2 regions of the Pseudomonas ekonensis genome follow, and region 2 is predicted to be linked to the other one. Evidence: predicted binding sites of a transcription regulator. Region 2 holds the regulator's gene; the other holds the start of a gene.
The links. Region 2 encodes FliA, which starts transcription of late flagellar genes. Its sites were predicted from a motif close to CTAAAGTTTNNNNNNNNNNNGCCGNTAA; they were not measured.
Positions count from the first base shown of each region.

Region 1: the regulator FliA is predicted to act here: its motif matches at 1,682-1,709, upstream of KVG96_RS25425 (methyl-accepting chemotaxis protein).

Region 1 covers NZ_JAHSTS010000003.1:320,879-324,286, forward strand. Annotated here, with positions in the region: gene KVG96_RS25415 (NorM family multidrug efflux MATE transporter) at 1-553, opposite strand, end outside; gene KVG96_RS25420 (LysR substrate-binding domain-containing protein) at 711-1,631, shown strand; gene KVG96_RS25425 (methyl-accepting chemotaxis protein) at 1,814-3,408, shown strand, end outside.
Region 2 covers NZ_JAHSTS010000002.1:848,142-851,549, forward strand. Annotated here, with positions in the region: gene KVG96_RS16855 (chemotaxis protein CheA) at 1-308, opposite strand, end outside; gene KVG96_RS16860 (protein phosphatase CheZ) at 348-1,136, opposite strand; gene KVG96_RS16865 (chemotaxis response regulator CheY) at 1,155-1,526, opposite strand; gene fliA (RNA polymerase sigma factor FliA) at 1,696-2,436, opposite strand; gene fleN (flagellar synthesis regulator FleN) at 2,433-3,263, opposite strand; gene flhF (flagellar biosynthesis GTPase FlhF) at 3,377-3,408, opposite strand, start outside.

The DNA.
Region 1 (3,408 bases), on a different contig from region 2:
GGCCGAACAGGCCGGTGATCAGCGCGTAGTTGAGCAGGAAGTTGGCCACGGTGCCGGCCAGGCTGATGACCATCACCGGCGTCGCCCGGCCGATGGCGCTGGTGAAGCCGCGCAGGGCCATGAAGCTCAGGTAGCCGGGCAGGGCGAACGGCAAGGCCAGCAGGAACTGCCCGGCGGCGTTGACGTTGGTTTCGGTCTGGCCGAACAGCAGCAGCACCGGTTTGAGGTTCCACAGCAGCAGGCCGGCGCCGAGGGCCATCAGCCAGGCCAGCCACAGCCCGGCCTGGGTCAGCCGGGCGGCGCCGAGGATGTCGCCGGCGCCCTGACGGATCGCCACCAGGGTGCCGACCGCCGCGATCACGCCGATGCAGAAGATCGACACGAACGAATAGCTCGCCGCGCCCAGGCCGCCGCCGGCCAGGGCTTCCGGGCTCAGGCGCGCCATCATCAGGGTGTCGGTCAGCACCATCAGCATGTGCGCCAACTGCGAGGCGATCAGCGGCCCCGCCAGCCGGAGGATGGCCCAGAGTTCGGTACGCACGGGACGCTGCATGGTCGTCACATCCTTTTAATCGAGGGAGCAAGAGACCGTCGATTCTCGCGGTTCGGCGAGGTTGGCACAAAGGGATAAAAAGGATGGGTGGCATGATTAAAACTCATCCAGGGGCATTTCTGATAAGTTGGCGCCATCCCGCAACCGGAGCCTTGTCATGTCCCGTCGTCTGCCGCCCTTGTATGCCCTGCGCGCATTCGAAGCAGCGGCGCGGCACAGCTCGTTCACCCGTGCCGCCGAAGAGTTGTCGATCACTCAGAGTGCGGTCAGCCGGCATGTCCGCACCCTCGAGGAGCACTTCGCCTGCCGGCTGTTCCACCGCAGCGGCCGCAACCTGCAACTGACCGAATCGGCGCGCCTGCTGCTGCCCGGCATCCGTGAGGGTTTTGCGGCGCTTGAGCGGGCCTGCAATACCTTGCGCGCCGAAGACGACATCCTGCGCATGAAAGCCCCGTCGACCCTGACCATGCGCTGGCTGCTGGCGCGGCTCAGTCGTTTTCGCCATCTGCAGCCGGGCAACGAGGTGCAACTGACCAGCGCCTGGATGGACGTGGACTCGGTGGACTTCAACAACGAACCGTTCGATTGCGCGGTGCTGCTCAGCGACGGGCATTTTCCGCCGGACTGGGAAGCCAGCCTGTTGTTCCCGGAAGAACTGATCCCGGTGGGCGCGCCCAACCTGCCCAATGACCGGCCCTGGGACGCGGCCCGCCTGGCCGCCACCGAACTGCTGCACCCGACCCCCGACCGGCGCGACTGGCGCAGCTGGCTGGAGCGCATGGGCCTGTCCGAGCAGGTGTCGCTCAAGGGCGGGCAGGTGTTCGACACCCTGGAGCTGGGGATGATCGCAGCGGCGCGGGGCTACGGCGTATCGATGGGTGACCTGCTGATGGTGGCCGAAGATGTGGCTCAAGGGCGGTTGAGCCTGCCGTGGCCCACCGCCGTCGCCAGCGGCCTGAACTACTACCTGGTGTGGCCCAGGACCCGCCCCGGAGGTGAACGTTTGCGCCGCCTCAGCGATTTCCTTCAGGGCGAAGTCCGGGCGATGGAGTTGCCGCAGGTCGCGCGCTTGAGCTGAATCGTTCGAGCCAGCACAATGCCGGCCCTGGGCCATAACCCTGTTGTGCGCTCAAGTATTCGCTTTCACCGCCGAATACGTCCAAGTGGAACCGTCGTGCCGGTCCGCGATACACCCCCATTATTAGAATATTTTCCGAGCCGTGATCAGGGAGGATCCGCAGGCCCGGCCAGGAGCTGTCCATGTCTCAACCCCGCGCCCGGATCGCCTCGCAGCTGGGCCTCGCGCTCGCCGTGATACTGGCGGTCGTCATCAGCGGCAGTACGGTGTTCGCCTTGCGTTCGCTGGATTCGGCCAACCTCGCCACCCGTGAAGAGCACCTGGCCAGCGAGGCGCGCCTGCTGGCCGACCAGCTGAGCACTTTCCACGGCACGCTGCGCGAAAGCACCCAGCGCCTGAGCGGGCTGTTCGAGAAGCGCTTCAGCGCGGGCCTGAGCGTCCATCCGGACGAGCCGGTGACCGTCGCCGGCACCCGCACGCCTGGCCTGCACCTGGGCGGCGAGGTGTTGAACAACAACTTCAAGGAAGTCGACGAGTTCAAGCAGATGACCGCCGGCGTCGCCACGCTGTTCGTGCGCAGCGGCGAGGACTTCATCCGCGTCAGTACTTCCCTGAGCAAACAGGACGGCAGCCGGGCCATCGGCACCGTGCTCGACCACGCCCACCCGGCCTATGCGCGGTTGATGGCGGGGCAGGGCTATGTCGGCCGCGCCTTGCTGTTCGAGCGCCTGTACATGACCCAGTACACCCCGGTGCGCGACGGTAGCGGCAAGGTGATCGCGGTGCTGTTCGTCGGCTTCGACTACACCGATGCGCAGAACGCCCAGTTCGACAACCTCAAGCGCTTCCGCATCGGCCAGACCGGCTCGCTGGCGCTGCTGGACGAGCAGAGCAAATGGCTGGTGGCCCCGGCCGGCGTGCAGGCGCCGGAGCAAGCGGTGTCGGTGGTCGCCGGCCTGGCGAAGACGCCGGGCAAGGGCCGCTTCTGGAGCGACAGCGCTGAAGACTTCTACAGCATCGCCGTACCGTTCGACGGCGGGCCGTGGTCGGTGGTGGCGAGCATGCCGAAAAGCGAGATCCGTGCCGTGACCTGGAGCGTCGGCACGCAACTGGCCATCGGCAGCCTGCTGGCGATGCTGCTGGCGGTGGGTTCCGTGGTCTGGCTGCTGCGCAGCAAGCTGCAGCCGCTGGGGGATCTGGTGCGGCAGGCCGAGGCGCTGGGCGCCGGCGATCTGAGCGTGCGCCTGGACGTCTCGAGCCACGACGAGATCGGCCAGCTGGCCCGCGCCTTCAACCAGATGAGCCAAGCGTTGTCGACCATGGTCGAGCACATCCGCCGTTCCTCCGAAGAGGTCAACCGCCGGGCCCAGGCGCTGTCGGGCTTGTCCGGCGGTGCGTACGAAGGCATGGAGCAGCAGTCCGGCGAAATCACCAGCATGGCCGGCGCGGTCGAAGAGTTCAGCGCCACCTCGCTGAACATCGCCGACAACATGGGCAACACCCAGCGCCTGGCCCAGGAAAACGCCCAGCAGACGCAGATCGGCCGCACCTCGATGGAAGAAGCGTCTTCCTCGCTGGAGCAGATCGCCGGCGCGCTGAACACCACGGCGACTGTCATCAACACCCTCGGTCAGCGTTCCCAGGAAATCGGCGGCATCGTCAGCGTCATTACCGCTATCGCCGAACAGACCAACCTGCTGGCGCTCAACGCCGCCATCGAAGCGGCCCGTGCCGGTGAGCAAGGCCGCGGCTTCGCGGTGGTGGCCGACGAGGTGCG
Region 2 (3,408 bases):
AACATGCTGTTCACCGAGTCCAGCGCCTCAAGCACCACGTCCATCAGTTCCGCATCAACGCGACGCTCACCCTTGCGCAGGATGTCGAACACGTTCTCGGCGATGTGACAGCACTCCACCAGCTCGTTGAGCTGAAGGAAGCCGGCGCCCCCTTTTACAGTGTGGAAACCGCGAAAAATTGCGTTGAGCAAGTCTGCGTCGTCCGGACGGCTTTCCAGCTCGACCAGTTGTTCGGACAGTTGCTCAAGAATCTCGCCGGCCTCAACCAGGAAATCCTGAAGGATCTCTTCATCGGCGCCGAAGCTCATTAATGGGGTGCTCCTACAGGTCTAAAAACCCAAAAAAACTCAAAATCCAAGGCTGGATAACAAATCGTCCACATCGTCCTGACCGGACACAACGTCTTCTCGTTTATCGGCATGAATCTGCGGACCTTCACCCTGCGAGAGATGTTTTTGCGGATCTTTTTCGGCAAGCATCGCCGCACGGTCATGTTCGATGCCCGCAAAGCGGTCCACCTGACTGGCCATGAGCACGAGCTTGAGCAGATTGCTTTCGACTTCGGTGACCAATTGGGTCACGCGCTTGATCACCTGACCGGTCAGGTCCTGGTAATCCTGGGCCAGCAGGATGTCGTTCAGGTTGCCCGACACCGCCCGGCTGTCCGCGCTGCTGCGCGCCAGAAAACCGTCGACCCGGCGCGCCAGTTCGCGGAACTCTTCGGCCCCGACCTCGCGACGCATGAACCGGCCCCAATCGGCGCTCAGCGCCTGGGCTTCGTCAGCGAGCGCGTTGACCACCGGCGTTGCGCTCTCCACCAGATCCATGGTGCGGTTGGCGGCGTTCTCGGTCAGCTTGACCACATAGCCAAGGCGCTCGGTCGCATCGGTGATCTGCGACACCTCTTCGGCCTGGGGCATGTGCGGATCGATATGGAAATTGACGATCGCACTGTGCAGCTCGCGCGTGAGCTTGCCCACTTCCTGGTACAGGCCGCGGTCACGGGTCTGATTGAGCTCATGGATCAGTTGCACGGCCTCGCCGAACTTGCCCTTTTCAAGGCTGTCGACCAATTCGACCGCGTGTTTTTTCAGCGTCGACTCGAAGTCGCCCTGTGAAGACTCTTTATGCTCCATAGCTCCCCCGCGCGTTCATCAGCCGATGCGTTCGAAAATCTTCTCGATCTTTTCTTTCAAAGCCTGGGCCGTGAATGGTTTGACCACGTAGCCGTTGACGCCGGCCTGGGCCGCTTCGATGATCTGCTCGCGCTTGGCTTCCGCCGTCACCATCAGGACCGGCAGGTGCTTGAGGCGCTCGTCGGCGCGCACCTTGCGCAGCAAGTCGATGCCGGTCATGCCGGGCATGTTCCAGTCGGTGACCAGAAAATCGAAGTGCCCGCTTTCCAGCATCGGCAACGCGGTGTTGCCGTCGTCGGCCTCGGCGGTGTTGGTGAACCCCAGGTCACGCAGCAGGTTCTTGATGATCCGCCGCATCGTTGAGAAATCGTCAACGATGAGGATTTTCATGTCTTTGTTCAATTCGACCTCCAAGCAGTCTTAAACGCGCCCGGCAACGGGACGCGCCATTTCATTCAATCCGGCAAGGCACTCTCGATGACTGTCTGGAGCACAACGGATCGAGACCGGTGCCGCTCACCACCGCACCAGCCTCGTTCGCAGTGTCCCCACACTGCCTTCAGCGCGCTCGCCACTCCCCCAAACGCCCCCGCAAACGGGCCGCGCACTGGCTGTGCAACTGGCTGACCCGCGATTCGCTGACGCCAAGGACCTCACCGATTTCCTTGAGGTTCAGTTCCTCGTCGTAGTACAGCGCCAACACCAGTCGCTCGCGCTCCGGCAAATTGGCAATCGCGTCCGCCAGCGCCGCCTGGAAGCGTTCGTCTTCCAGATCGCGCGACGGCTCAAGATGAGCGCTGGCGCCATCCTCATGCAGCCCTTCGTGTTCGCCGTCCTGCAGCAGGTCGTCGAAACTGAACAGCCGGCTGCCCAGGGTGTCGTTCAAAATCCCGTAGTAATCGTCGAGACTCAATTGGAGTTCGGCCGCAACCTCGTGATCTTTAGCGTCACGGCCGGTTTTAGCTTCAATCGCGCGAATCGCGTCGCTGACCATGCGGGTATTGCGGTGGACCGAGCGCGGTGCCCAGTCCCCTTTGCGCACCTCGTCAAGCATCGCGCCGCGGATCCGGATGCCCGCGTAGGTCTCGAAACTGGCGCCCTTGCTGGCGTCGTATTTGTTCGAGACCTCGAGCAGGCCGATCATCCCGGCCTGGATCAGGTCTTCGACCTGCACGCTGGCCGGCAACCGCGCCAGCAAGTGGTAGGCGATGCGCTTGACCAGCGGCGCATAACGCTCGATCAGCTCGTACTGCGCATCGCGCGCCGACTTCTTGTACAGGTTCATACCGCTGGCGGTCATAGCACAGGCCCTGCCGTTTGCTGCACGAGACGCTCGACGAAAAACTCGAGGTGGCCGCGCGGGTTGGCGGGCAGCGGCCAGGTGTCGACCTTTTGAGCGATCGCCTTGAAGGCCAGGGCGCACTTGGAACGCGGGAAGGCTTCATAGACCGCACGCTGCTTCTGCACCGCCTTGCGCACGCTTTCGTCATAAGGCACCGCGCCGACGTATTGTAGGGCGACGTCCAGGAAGCGATCCGTGACCTTGGTCAACTTGGCGAACAGGTTGCGCCCTTCCTGCGGGCTCTGGGCCATGTTGGCCAGGACGCGGAAACGGTTCATGCCGTAGTCGCGGTTGAGCAGTTTGATCAGTGCGTAGGCGTCGGTGATGGAGGTCGGCTCGTCGCAGACCACCAGCAGCACCTCCTGGGCGGCGCGCACGAAACTGACCACCGAGTCACCGATGCCCGCAGCGGTGTCGATCACCAGCACGTCGAGGTTGTCGCCGATGTCGCTGAAGGCCTGGATCAGGCCGGCATGCTGGGCCGGGCTCAGGTGCACCATGCTCTGGGTGCCTGAGGCGGCCGGCACGATGCGGATCCCGCCGGGGCCCTGCAGCAGCACGTCGCGCAGCTCGCAGCGGCCTTCGATCACGTCGGCCAGGGTGCGTTTGGGTGTGAGGCCCAGCAGAACGTCGACGTTCGCCAGACCCAGGTCGGCGTCCAGCAGCATGACCCGACGGCCAAGCTCTGCCAGCGCCAGGGACAAGTTCACTGACACGTTAGTCTTGCCGACGCCACCTTTGCCGCCGGTCACCGCGATCACCTGTACGGGATGCATGCTGCCCATGTTATTTCTTTACCTTGTCTTGCATAGACGGAGGCCACATTACTGGCTGCGCGTTCACGACCGGAACAATGCGTGGCAGGCCATCGATGTAGGTACAAAAACTGTTCATTACCTCAGCCGACCTGCTTGGTCGGGCTGTGGTAGA